Regions from separate parts of the Noviherbaspirillum saxi genome, predicted to be linked through region 1. Evidence: predicted binding sites of a transcription regulator. Region 1 holds the regulator's gene; each other region holds the start of a gene.
The links. The regulator LexA, encoded in region 1, represses DNA repair genes until DNA is damaged. The targets are predictions, from matches to a motif close to ACTGTATNNNNATACAGT.
Positions count from the first base shown of each region.

Region 2: a site for LexA is predicted at 2,399-2,416, ahead of imuA (translesion DNA synthesis-associated protein ImuA). Genes of this name have one in related genera too.
Region 3: a site for LexA is predicted at 2,143-2,160, ahead of D3871_RS05465 (DNA topoisomerase IV subunit B). Genes of this name have one in related genera too.

Region 1 is NZ_QYUO01000001.1:1,511,907-1,516,172, reverse strand. It holds gene rplI (50S ribosomal protein L9) at 218-670, opposite strand; gene rpsR (30S ribosomal protein S18) at 698-982, opposite strand; gene priB (primosomal replication protein N) at 1,003-1,305, opposite strand; gene rpsF (30S ribosomal protein S6) at 1,324-1,692, opposite strand; gene lexA (transcriptional repressor LexA) at 1,988-2,650, shown strand; gene D3871_RS07110 (RNA methyltransferase) at 2,763-3,530, opposite strand; gene D3871_RS07105 (inositol monophosphatase family protein) at 3,655-4,266, shown strand, end outside.
Region 2 is NZ_QYUO01000001.1:1,669,089-1,673,354, reverse strand. It holds gene D3871_RS07890 (RecQ family ATP-dependent DNA helicase) at 1-117, shown strand, start outside; gene D3871_RS31620 (GGDEF domain-containing protein) at 56-310, opposite strand; gene D3871_RS07880 (HAMP domain-containing protein) at 282-584, opposite strand; gene D3871_RS07875 (hypothetical protein) at 817-1,347, opposite strand; gene D3871_RS07870 (endonuclease) at 1,435-2,319, opposite strand; gene imuA (translesion DNA synthesis-associated protein ImuA) at 2,463-3,242, shown strand; gene D3871_RS07860 (Y-family DNA polymerase) at 3,261-4,266, shown strand, end outside.
Region 3 is NZ_QYUO01000001.1:1,135,371-1,139,636, forward strand. It holds gene D3871_RS05460 (lytic transglycosylase domain-containing protein) at 1-11, opposite strand, end outside; gene D3871_RS05465 (DNA topoisomerase IV subunit B) at 25-2,013, opposite strand; gene D3871_RS05470 (response regulator) at 2,345-3,175, shown strand; gene D3871_RS05475 (vWA domain-containing protein) at 3,198-4,266, opposite strand, start outside.

The DNA of each region.
Region 1 (4,266 bases):
GGGTTTTCTATGTCGTATGATCACAAATGCCTGATTAGCGCATGACGAACTCTGCACGCATAAGTCCCCTATTCGATAAAACCTTCGATAAATCAGACTGAGACGCCATGAAATAAAACGCCATCAAAGACTGCGCCATACGCAGTGCACGCCGAAGAGGACGAGCGCAATAAAAAAGCCGGCTTGCGCCGGCTTTTTTATTGAATGCCAAAACTGCTTAGGCTTGCTCGCCAACCACAGCAATCGTGATGTCGACCACGACGTCGGTATGCAGTGCGACCGCGATAGTGTGATCGCCAACGACCTTCAGTGGGCCTTGCGGCATGCGGATCTGCGCCTTCTCGACCGGGAAACCTTGCTTGGATACCGCGGCAGCGATATCGGCATTGGTTACGGAACCGAACAGACGGCCATCAACGCCAGCCTTTTGAGCGATCCGAACAGTCGTACCGTTCAGCTTTTCACCTTGAGCCTGAGCTGCTGCCAGCTTTTCGCCAGCTGCTTTTTCCAGGTCTGCACGCTTTGCTTCAAATTCTGCAACTGCAGTAGCTGTAGCACGACGTGCCTTGCGCTGGGGAATCAGGAAGTTACGAGCGTAACCGTCCTTCACGCGTACGACTTCACCCATATTGCCGAGATTAACGACTTTTTCCAACAGAATGACTTGCATGTTTTTCTCCTATTCTTCAGTCGTCAATTAGGCGTTGTGCAGATCGGTGTAAGGCAGCAACGCGAGATAGCGTGCGCGCTTGATCGCAGTGTCAACTTGACGCTGGTAGTGTGCTTTTGTACCGGTCAGACGTGCCGGCATGATCTTGCCATTTTCCTGAACGAAATCCTTCAGGGTGTCCACGTCCTTATAGTCAACTTGCTCAACGCCGGCGGCGGTGAAGCGGCAGAATTTCTTGCGCTTGAACAGAGGATTCTGCTGCTGACGCTTGTTCTTGAGTTTGCTTTTATCGAATTTTTTACCGAATGCCATGTTTGGCTCCTGTACTGTATCTAGTGATCTGGTGAATAAGCTTCGAAATCCGTGATATGGAATACGAGGCCTTTGCTATTGCGATTCTTACGTGCGAGGAAACCAGTGAATACCATGGTCTCACCTAGCTCCGCCTTGTTAAGCCTTCCTGAAATTTCACCTGCGGCAACCGCAGAAATTTCAAACTCAACCTGGCGCGGGAGACCCGCTTCCACCTGTCCGGAGGCGTGCAGCAATTTTGCCGACACGATCGGTATGCCCGCCGGCGTGTAGCGCAACACTTCGCGCTCGGCAATGGCCGCTATCAGGCGTAGCTGGTTCACTCTCCTCGACTGACAGAATTACGCAGCGGCTGCTTCGGAACGCTGAGTCTTCGCAGCATCTTCCTTCTGCACAGCCTTCATCATCGGCGACGGCGCAGTTTCAGCCTTCTTCATCTTGACAGTCAGGTGGCGCAGGACAGCATCGTTAAACTTGAAGCCGGTTTCGATTTCAGCCAGAGTTTCATTGTCGCACTCGATGTTCATGCAGACATAGTGGGCCTTGGCCAACTTCTGGATCATGTAAGCCATCTGGCGACGACCCCAGTCTTCAACGCGGTGCACTTTGCCGTTACGAGCAGTTACGATGCCCTTGTAACGTTCGATCATTGCAGGAACCTGCTCGCTTTGATCGGGATGGACAATAAATACGATTTCATAATGACGCATGTAATCTCCTTTTGGACGGATTTAAAAATCGCCCACCTCGGCGTCAAGACGAGTGTGGGAAGAGGAAAGCCCGCTATCATAACCTGCGAACAGGTAAAACTCAATCATTTCAAGCGCTTAATGCTGATCACTTGGCGCGCGCGTAAAAATCGCAAAACTTCCCTTGCAATCATTTAAGGGCTGTATAAAAATACAGCCTGTCTATATCAACAGCATGGCTTAAGGAAGCGCTAACGCTGAAAGATGATCTTCAGTCAATATGCCTTTCTCTTTGCCAGATTCCTCGATTGCGAACATGCTTAAACTCACTGCACGCCAGGAACAGATCCTGAACCTGATTAGGGAGGCGATCGAAAATACCGGCTTCCCCCCTACCCGAGCCGAAATTGCCACTGAATTGGGCTTCAAATCCGCCAATGCTGCAGAGGAACATCTACAGGCGCTGGCACGCAAGGGGGCAATAGAAATTTCGCCTGGTACCTCACGGGGAATTCGCCTGCGGGACATCCATGGAGAAACGACAAGCCTATTTGGTGGACGCCAAATGCCGCTTCCACATCCCTCGCTGATGCAGCTTAGTCTTCCACTGGTCGGACGCGTGGCCGCAGGTTCGCCTATACTTGCTCAGGAGCATATCGAGGCAAGCTACAGCGTCGATCCTTCTCTGTTTTCGGCCAAACCGGATTTCCTGCTCAAAGTACGCGGTTTGTCCATGCGCGATGCCGGCATTATGGACGGCGATCTACTTGCGGTGAAAAAAGTCGACAGCGCAAAAAATGGACAAATTGTGGTGGCCCGCCTTGGCGATGAAGTAACGGTTAAACGTTACAAGAAAAGCGGTTCCGTCATTGAGCTGCTGCCCGAGAATCCGGATTTCGAACCGATCCGTGTCGATTCCAGCCAGGAAAATTTTGCTTTGGAAGGTTTGGCTGTTGGCCTGCTCCGAGCTTGGGCTTGAACATTCAATGATTGCGAACTATACCTGATTGCAATTTAGGTTGCCATCAGGTATTTAATTTAATATGCCTTGCCTTCTTGGCCCATGTCGGGTCCGCAGGTTAGCAAGTTATTTATTTAGATAGCTTTGTTACCTTGGCGAGCACGTGACGTGCAATTCCTCTCACGATATTCACTTCCTCGGTCTCGAGTTGAGTGCGCGAAAATAACCTTCGCAGACGAGACATGAGCTTCTTTGGATTAGTCGGATCGAGAAATTCAACCGCCACCAAGGCTTCTTCCAGGTGTGCGTACATGCCGTCGATCTGCGCCATGCTGGCGGGATCTCCTTGAAATCCGATTACCGATTGGGCAACATTGTCGCCGCCCTGTGCTTGCCTGGCCTCATATGCAAGAATTTGTACTGCCTGCGCAAGATTCAAGGAAGAATAATCAGGATTGGCGGGGATATTGATCAAGACATTGCATTTCTCGATGATCTGATTCGGCAATCCATAGCGCTCGCTGCCAAAAACCAATGCCGCGTTGAGTGTCACATCACCGTACAAAGCAGACGCCAATGTCCGTGGCGTCATCACCGGCGGCGAATACTCGCGCAGTCGCGCACTCAAGGCAGCAGCGAAGTTACACCCTAGTAGCGCTTCTTCAATTGTATCAACGACTTTCGCTGCGGCAAGAACATCTTGCGCACCGCTGGCGAAGGCGATCGCTTCTTCCTGTTGCAAGGCATCCGGAAAGCGCGGATTGACCAGCACAAGTTGCGAAAAACCCATGGTTTTCATGGCGCGCGCGACGGCACCTATATTGCCAGGATGACTGGTATCGACCAGTACAAAACGAAGGCGGCCGAAAAGAGAAGTGTTGGTTTGTGGCTGGTTCATTTAAAATAGCGACCTTACGCGGCGCGTGAATTTTTCAATGCACGAACGACCGCATCGCTCATTAATTCTTCAATGTGGTTCCGGACGCGGTAGGCGGCGGTACCGCAATTCTAACGGAACCTCTATGCATCCCATGCTCAATACGGCGGTAAAGGCTGCCCGCCGCGCCGCTTCGATCATCAACAGGGCCTCTTTCGACATCGACCGCATCAAGGTCACCGAGAAAGGCCATAACGATTTCGTGACGGAAGTCGATCAAGCCGCCGAGCAGGCCATCATCGAGGTGTTAAAAACCGCCTATCCCGACCACGCCATTCTTGCCGAGGAATCCGGTCCGTCACAAAACCTGCATGACGAAAACGACAATGTCTGGATCATCGATCCTATCGACGGCACCACCAACTTCATCCACGGCTTTCCGCAATACTGCGTATCGATCGCGCTTCAGCAGCGCGGCCAGATCACCCAGGCGGTTGTATACGATCCTAACCGTAACGACCTGTTCACCGCTAGCAAAGGCGCCGGTGCCTATCTCAATGAAAAGCGAATCCGCGTCGGTCGTCGTGACAAGATGGCTGATGCCTTGATCGGCACAGGCTTTCCATTCCGCGAGGGCGCAGGTCTGGACGAATACATGCAGATGTTCAAAATCATGACGGAAAAATGTGCCGGATTACGCCGCCCCGGTGCGGCCGCATTGGACCTCGCGTATGTCGCTGCCGGCCGGCTCGATGGT
Region 2 (4,266 bases), 160 kb from region 1:
AAGGTACCGAAATATGGGGAGGGACGTGTCGTATCTGCCAATGGCGACAAAGTGATCATCGTCTTCCCGGACAAACAGACCAAGACCTTCCTGCGGGACTATGTGACACTGGTTTGAGTGGCTGGGAGCGCGTCGCTACCACGTCGGTGATGCGCACGGATTCTTTCAGCCGTGAGGCGACGGCCGTCAGCACCTTGTCTCCGGCGCCATGACCATACCGATCGTTGATTGACTTGAAATGGTCCAGGTCGATAAACAGCAGCGCGAAGCGGGGACGCTCGCTATGGCGCTGTGCGAGCTGCCGGCGCAATGCGCCGATTTGCGCTCAGCGAGGCGCGATTGAAGACTGCGGTGAGCTTGTCGATGCGCAGGTTATGTTCCATCTCGCTGAACGATATGGCAAGCTGACCGATCTCATCGCGACGTTGGATATTGAGCGATGGCAGAGGCTCGCCATCGCCGACCTTTTTTGCCGCCATCGTGAGCTGGCGCAGGTCGCGCACGACGCGGTTGAGCAGCACCAGACCAAGCACCAGCGTAATGACGACGCAGAGAATCGAACATTCTTTTTCTTGAATCAGCAAGGCATATATCGAAAGATGTCCAATGCAACAATAACGAGCGCAAGCGGCGGATTATATTCGTACGGAAAAATAATTGTTTTAGGGCAATACATTATCCTGTTTTAAGGTGTTCCCATCTCAAAAATTGCCTCATGCTTATTGAATAAAACATATCTCGATTGATATTTATCAAAACCATGGCTGGCACTTAAGCCAGACAAATTTCTCCAAAAGGCTGTGTACTGATCTACAACTATATTTTCTTGAGAGGAACCAGCATGAAATATTCAGTATTGCTCGCGGCGCTTGTCGCCACGTTGACTTTGGGCGCCTGCGACAAAAAAGACGCCGGCACAGCTGGCACCGGTGGCAGCAGCAGCACCAGCAGCGCTGGAGCTCCTGCCAGTACCGGAACCACCGGTAGCACAGCTGGTGGAACAACCGGCACCACTGGCGGCACGGGCAGCACCTCCAGCAGCAGTAGCGGTACGGATGCTGGTGCGGCTGGTACCACAGGAAGTACACCGAGTGCCAGTGGCAGCGCTGCAGGAACCACAGGTGATACCTCATCAGCCGGCGGCAGTACCGGCGCTACAGGCGCAACAGGCAGCACACCCAGCGCCAGCACCCCTGGCAGCAGCGGAGGCACAGGCACTACCGGCAGCGCAGGTTCCACCGACACGACTGGCGCCACCGGCAGCGCAACTACGCCTTCGGGAGGGGCAGGCGGCTCTGCCAGCGGTTCGAAATAAGCTTCAGCACAAGCGGCTTTCAACATGAACAAGCCGTGTTCCGGTTAAATGCCGGAACACGGCTTGTTGTTTTAAAGGCCATGCATTGAATTTATTTTGCGGCTTCAGGTTTTACAAATTCAGATTTCCACTGCCTCGATTCGCAATTCTCCGCGCAGTATCGGCTTTACCAGAATCTTGTAGGTATCCACATCAAAGTCCTTCCTTGCCGCCCGCTTGATAGGCGGTGAGCCGGCGACATGATCAATCGATCCAAGATAAAACCAGTGATCGATAACATGGGTCTGCTTCCAGCCGTCGCATTCTTCAACAATGCCCATTGCTCCCTCATACGGCCAGACCATGATGCGCATGTCGTTCAACGCGGCCTTGAGCCTGCGGTAATGTTCCTGCATGGGTTCTGCACCGATGCAGGCACCCAGGCAACGCGAAATCTGCCGGGCGAAACAGGCACGTCCCCGGATGGTGCTTTCCAGCCCGGTCAGGGCCGGGCACAGCATCTGCATTTCCACGATCTCGCGCAGTTTTTCCTGCGCCGCCTTGCGAGTGGCGAACAAACCGTACAGGCCCGCCGTACGGGCAAAGTCATGGTCACGCGCATAGACAATCTCCGGCGCCGATTTCACGCCAGGTCCCAGCCGTAAAGTGCACATCTCGCGCGTGCGGCGCAGTTTCTTGTTATGCAGCGGCTGCAATTCCTTGATCAGGCGAGACTCCAGCAAAAGCGCGCCGATATCGCCGGCCGTACGCCGGAATTCGACATGACTGCTCTGCTGAAGCATGCGTGCCTCTTCCGGGGTGCGCAGATGGGATAACACCCTGGCCCGGATATTGACGCTCTTGCCGATATAGAGAGGACGATTCTGCGTGTCGCGAAAAATGTAAATGCCTGGCTTCGATGGCAAGGCATCCAGACTGGCGCGGTCAATGTGATGCGGATATTCGAACGTGTCGGCGGGATTGGGTTTGATCAACAGGCCGACTGAAGTGACACGAGCTTGCATGAAAGGCAAATAAAGCTTTTAAAAATTATAAAGACAGATCCATCACATGACGAATCTGACTAAGCATTCGTTTGAATGTACTGTATATTTATACAGTACAAATTGATGTCCAGCATCACAGAAAAGAATATTAGGAGGTCCGGATGTCCGCATTAGTTTCCGCCATACCCAATTCAAATGAATCCTCTGCCCTGCCCCCTGCCGTATGGCGAGCCGACCAGATGGGTTCTTATCAGGCGGCAGTCATCTCCACCGGTCATCCGCTACTGGATCAAGAACTGCCGAACGGCGGCTGGCCAAGTGCGACATTGATTGAATTGCTGATGCAGCAACCGGGCATAGGCGAAATGCGCCTGCTGCGTCCCGCTTTCCAGGCCATCGCCCGCAAGCGCCGCATTGCGCTGGTACAGCCGCCTTACATGCCGCAGATTGCGGCATGGACCGCATGGGGTCTGCCGGTCGACAGTCTCGTATGGATAAAAACCACACGTAGCGCCGATGCCTTGTGGAGCGCAGAACAAGTTTTGCGCAATGGAAGTTGCGGCGCATTGCTGTTATGGCAGTCGCACGTCCGCACCGAATCCCTGCGTCGCCTGCATCTTGCGGCCCAAGGAACCGAAACCCTGTTCTGGATGATGCGCCCCTTGGCCTGCACCCAGGATGCCTCGCCTGCATCATTACGGCTGGCGCTGCGACCGACGTACGGCGGCATCCAGGTCGATATCGTGAAACGGCGCGGTCCGCGGCGCGACGACCCGCTCCATGTGCCGATGGATGACATGCCATCCTCCGTTTTCCTGCCAGCTTCGCGGTCCGCAGCACCAATCTCCAACCCCGTACCGACAAGGGAGGCTGTTGCGCACATCAGCGACCAAAGCATCAATACCGCCATGACCGGGCCGCAAGCCTGTTCCGTCAATTGAACGGTGGCGGATCCTCCAATGCGCTCATGGATAGCCCTGCATCTGCCGCTATTACCGCTCGAAGCCATCAGGCCGCGCTGGAGCCTTCCCGGAGAACATGTGATCGTGGAGCGGGAGCGTGTCATCGCTGCTAGTCCGCAAGCTCACCGCGGCGGAATATGCATCGGCATGCGGCGCGCGGGTGCGCAGGCCATGTGCCCTAGTGCGACTCTGCATGAACGCGATCACTTGCGGGAGCGGGAAGTACTCGACGGCATTACTCTCGCCCTGCTGCAATACACGCCGGAAGTGGCCCTGGGAGAACGAGGCAGTTTGCTGCTCGATGTGACAGCCAGTCTGCGCGCATTCGGAGGAAGACGGGCGCTATGCCGGCTGGTGCGCCATAGCGTTGGCATACTTGGCTTGACGCCGCAACTGGGCATGGCGCCAACCGCGCAAGGCGCCTGGCTGCTGGCCTGCCGGGAGCGGAAAGAGCTTCCCGCACATCGCCGTGTGGTATGCATGGAAAGCATGACGCGCCGCCTCGATACCCTGCCCTGCACCCTGCTGCCGCAGACATGGCCTTATCTCGAGTGGCTGGATGGCATCGGCTGCCGCAGCTTCGCCGATTTGCGCAAGCTGCCGCGCGCAGGACTGCAACGGCGTTGCGACAAGAGCGTGCTGGATGCGCTCGACCGTGCCTACGGACAGGCGCCGGAACTGTTTGACTGGATACAGGCGCCGAAAAGCTTTTCCGCAAAACTCGAGCTACCCGATCGGATCGAACATGCGGAAGCCGTATTGTTCGCCGCGCATCGCCTGCTGCTGCAACTGACAGGCTGGCTGGTGACTCAGCAGCTTGCCGTGTCCCGCTTTGTCCTGCAGCTGGAGCATGAACGCGGCCGCGCGGCGATTCCTCCCACGCCGATCGAGATTGCACTAGCTGAACCTGCCTGGCATGAAGAGCATCTGACGCGCCTGCTGAAAGAGCGGCTCGGTCGTATCGAACTGGCAGCCCCGGTCATCGCAGTGCGCCTGGAAATCG
Region 3 (4,266 bases), 380 kb from region 1:
AGCAATCTCATCGGGCGCATGGAATCAGATATCGGCTTCCGCTTCGTTGCCGTGCTCTTCCAGCCATGCACGGCGGGCAGCGGCTTCGCCCTTGCCCATCAACATGTTGAAGCGCGATTCCGATGCAGCAAGGTCGAAGTCGCCCAACGCAACGGGCAGCAGACGCCGGGTATCCGGGTTCATCGTGGTTTCCCACAATTGCTCGGCATTCATTTCGCCCAGGCCTTTGAAGCGCGAAATGCTCCATCCGCCATCCTTCACGCCATCCTTGCGCAGCTTGTCTTCGATCGCTTCCAGTTCGCCGTCGTCCAGTGCATACAGTTTCTGCGCCAGTTTCTTGCCGCGCGCCGGCGCATCGACACGATAGAGCGGAGGCCGTGCGACACAGATATGGCCGCGTGCGATCAGTTGCGGGAAATGCTTGAAGAACAACGTCAGCAGCAGAACCTGGATGTGCGAGCCGTCGACGTCCGCATCGGACAGGATGCAGATCTTGCCGTAGCGCAGGCCGCTCAGGTCGGGTGTGTCGTTCGCCCCATGCGGGTCGACACCGATCGCCACCGCGATGTCGTGAATTTCATTATTGGCAAAGAGGCGGTCGCGTTCGGTTTCCCAGGAATTGAGGACCTTGCCGCGCAAGGGCAAGATGGCCTGAAATTCCTTGTCGCGTCCCATCTTGGCGGAACCGCCGGCCGAGTCGCCCTCGACCAGGAAGATTTCGTTGCGCGAGACATCGTCCGATTCGCAGTCGGTCAGTTTGCCGGGCAATACCGCCACGCCAGAGGATTTCTTTTTCTCGACCTTTTGCGCCGAACGCAGGCGCGACTGGGCTTGCTTGATGACCAGGTCGGCCAGTTTCTTGCCATAGTCGACATGGTGATTCAGCCATAGCTCCAGCGCCGGCTTGGTATAGGTCGAGACCAGGCGCACGGCATCGCGCGAATTCAGTCTTTCCTTGATCTGGCCCTGGAACTGCGGATCGAGCACCTTGGCCGACAGCACAAAGGAAACGCGTGCGAACACGTCTTCGGGCAGCAGCTTCACGCCCTTGGGCAGCAGCGAATGCATTTCGACGAAGCTCTTCACCGCGCCGAACAAGCCGTCGCGCAGGCCGGCTTCATGGGTGCCGCCGGCCGGTGTCGGAATCAGGTTTACGTAGGATTCGCGCACCACATTGCCGTCTTCAGTCCAGGCAACGACCCAGGCCGCGCCTTCGCCTTCGGCAAAGCCTTCCGCGTCGGCGCCCGCATACTGCTGGCCTTCGAACAGCGGGATCAGCGGCTCCGCATGCGAAGCCTGGGCCAGCGATTCGATCAGATAGCCGCGCAAGCCCTGGTCGTACTGCCAGGTTTGCGTGTCGCTGTTCTTTGCGTTGATCAGCGTGACTTTCACGCCGGGCAGCAGCACCGCTTTCGAGCGCAACAGGCGCTGCAGTTCAGCGGCCGGAATGATGGCGGAGTCAAAATATTTGGGGTTCGGCCAGACGGTGACGCGGGTGCCGGATTTCTTTTCATCCTTGGCCAGCGGGCGCGATTTCAGTTTCTGTACCACGTCGCCATCGGCGAACGTCAGCTGGTGCAAGCCGCCCTCGCGCCAGACCATGATTTCCAGTCGTGACGACAGCGCATTGGTGACTGACACGCCGACCCCATGCAGGCCGCCGGAGAACGAGTATGCGCCGCCGGAACCCTTGTCGAACTTGCCGCCCGCATGCAGGCGGGTGAAGACGATCTCAACGGTGGGTACCTTCTCTTCGGGATGCGGGCCGACCGGGATACCGCGTCCATCGTCTTCCACGCTGACGCTGCCGTCGGTGTTGAGGGTGACGACGATATTCTTGCCATGGCCGCCGAGCGCTTCGTCGGAGGCGTTGTCGATGACTTCCTGGATGATGTGCAACGGATTTTCGGTGCGGGTGTACATGCCCGGCCGCTGCTTCACCGGTTCAAGGCCCTTCAGGACCCGGATTGATGATTCGCTGTAATCGGAGGCAGAGGATTTTTTAGTTGCCATTCAAGTGAAAACGCCAAAGATACGATTATTTCCGGAGGGAATGTATTTAAACATAAGTCCCAGCATTCTAGAGCCAATCTAGAGCCAATTCAGTTCGACCTGCTCAGCCCGAAACGGCATAGACAAAAAGCTGTATAAGTGTACAGGTGTCGCTGTGTCTGACCAAGGCTATCTTGGGGATAAACCAAAGATTTGCAACATTGGAACTACAGCCCATGGCTGCCGTCATTAACGTTGGCGCGGGTTGCAGTCAGCCAGGTATTGAACTTTTTCATTCCTGTAAGAAATTTCAGTAGTACTACGACATGAAATATTTATAGAATGACATGCCATGTCGAATTCCATTTTTCCCTTTGCAGTGCGCTTGATCGGCTTTTCCGATGAGGAAACCGGCAGTTTCGACCTTGCGTTCGGCAGGCAGGAGGGAAAAGGATACGGCTATTTTCGTCTCGCGGAAGACAATCTTCAGGATCCTGACATGTATGTGGTCAATGCGGATCAACTGAAGGCCATGATTACGCTCGCTGATCTGCGTGCCAGCGAAGTGCGGCCGGCGTTGCTGGTCGGCAATCCACAAATCGATCTTTCGCATCCGCGCATTCCCCACCCAATTGTCTGGAATGTACTGTTTGCCGCCTTGGATGAGTTGGTTGAAAAACGGGCCGATGCGCTTTCCCGTCTGGAAGCGTCCGACATCGTGATCGTGCCGGAACGGCGTCGTCGCCATCGTCTCGATATCGACCTGACCGTCCCGGCCGAATACGAAAAAATGCGCGCAAAAATCCCGGAAGACGGCGCCGTCTTGATCGTCGACAAGAATACGGCTTCCCGCGATTACCTGTCGGATCTGCTGTCGCGCCAACAAGTGCCGGTACTCTGGGCCGGCGATGAATTGAGCGCAGTGGAACTGTGCAAGAAGCAATCGATCGCCGTCGTGATGATCAATACGTCAACCCCGGGCGTGGATCCGTATCGCTTGTGCTGGGGGGTCAAGGAAAAAAATTCCCCGGTAAAGATCAGCGTGATCCTTCTGGTCAGCAAACCCTTCGAATACGACGCGGAGCAGGCGCGCTACGTCGGCATCGAAGGTTTTCTGAACAAGCCGCTGGCCAGCCATCACCTGATCACCGTACTGAAGAAATTCCTGCCCCGGGGCCGCTGACAAACTGCCGGCTCGGGCACAGTTACTTGCTCAACAGCCGCATTCCACGCTCCAGGCCTTCGATCGTGACCGGGAACATCCGGTTGTTCATCAACTGCCGGATGACCGAGATCGATTGCCGGTATTGCCACAAGCCTTCCGGCTCCGGATTGAGCCAGATGAATTTCGGGAAGGTGCTGGTGAATCGCTGCAGCCATTCGGCGCCCGCTTCTTCGTTGTTGTATTCGACCGAGCCGCCCGGCTGCAGGATCTCATACGGGCTCATGGTCGCGTCGCCAACGAAAATCAGCTTGGTATCCGGCGTGTACTTGCGCAGGATATCCCAGGTCGGAAAGCGTTCCGCATGCCGACGCCGGTTGTTCTTCCACAGGTAGTCGTACACGCAGTTATGGAAGTAAAAAAATTCCATGTTCTTGAATTCCGTCTTCGCGGCAGAAAACAATTCCTCGGTACGGGCGATGTGGTCGTCCATGGTGCCGCCGACATCCAGCAGCATCAGCACCTTGATATTGTTCTTGCGCTCGGGCTGCATCTTGATATCGAGGTAGCCGGCATTGTTGGCGGTAGCGCGAATCGTATCGTCGAGCGCAAGCTCTTCCTCGGCACCTTCGCGCGCGAACTTGCGCAGGCGACGCAGCGCCACCTTGATATTGCGTGTGCCCAGTTCGCGTTCGTCGTCGTAGTCGCGATAGGCGCGCGCTTCCCACACTTTGACCGCCGAACGGTTGCCGCCTTCGCCGCCGATCCGTATGCCTTCCGGATTCTGGCCGCCGTTGCCGAACGGCGAAGTGCCGCCGGTACCGATCCATTTGCTGCCGCCTTCGTGGCGTTCCTTTTGTTCCTTCAGCAATTCCTTCAGCCGGTCCATCAGCTTGTCGTAGCCGAACTTCTCGATGGCGGCTTTCTGCTCCGGCGTGAGTTCGCGCTCCATGCGCTTCTGCAGCCATTCGAGCGGGATTTCAGGATGCTTTTCAAAGATCGCGTCGATGCCGCGGAAGTATAGTCCGAATGCCTTGTCGAACTTGTCGTAGTGCGCCTCGTCCTTGACCAGCGTGGTACGCGACAGAAAATAGAAATCGTCCAGCGAAGGA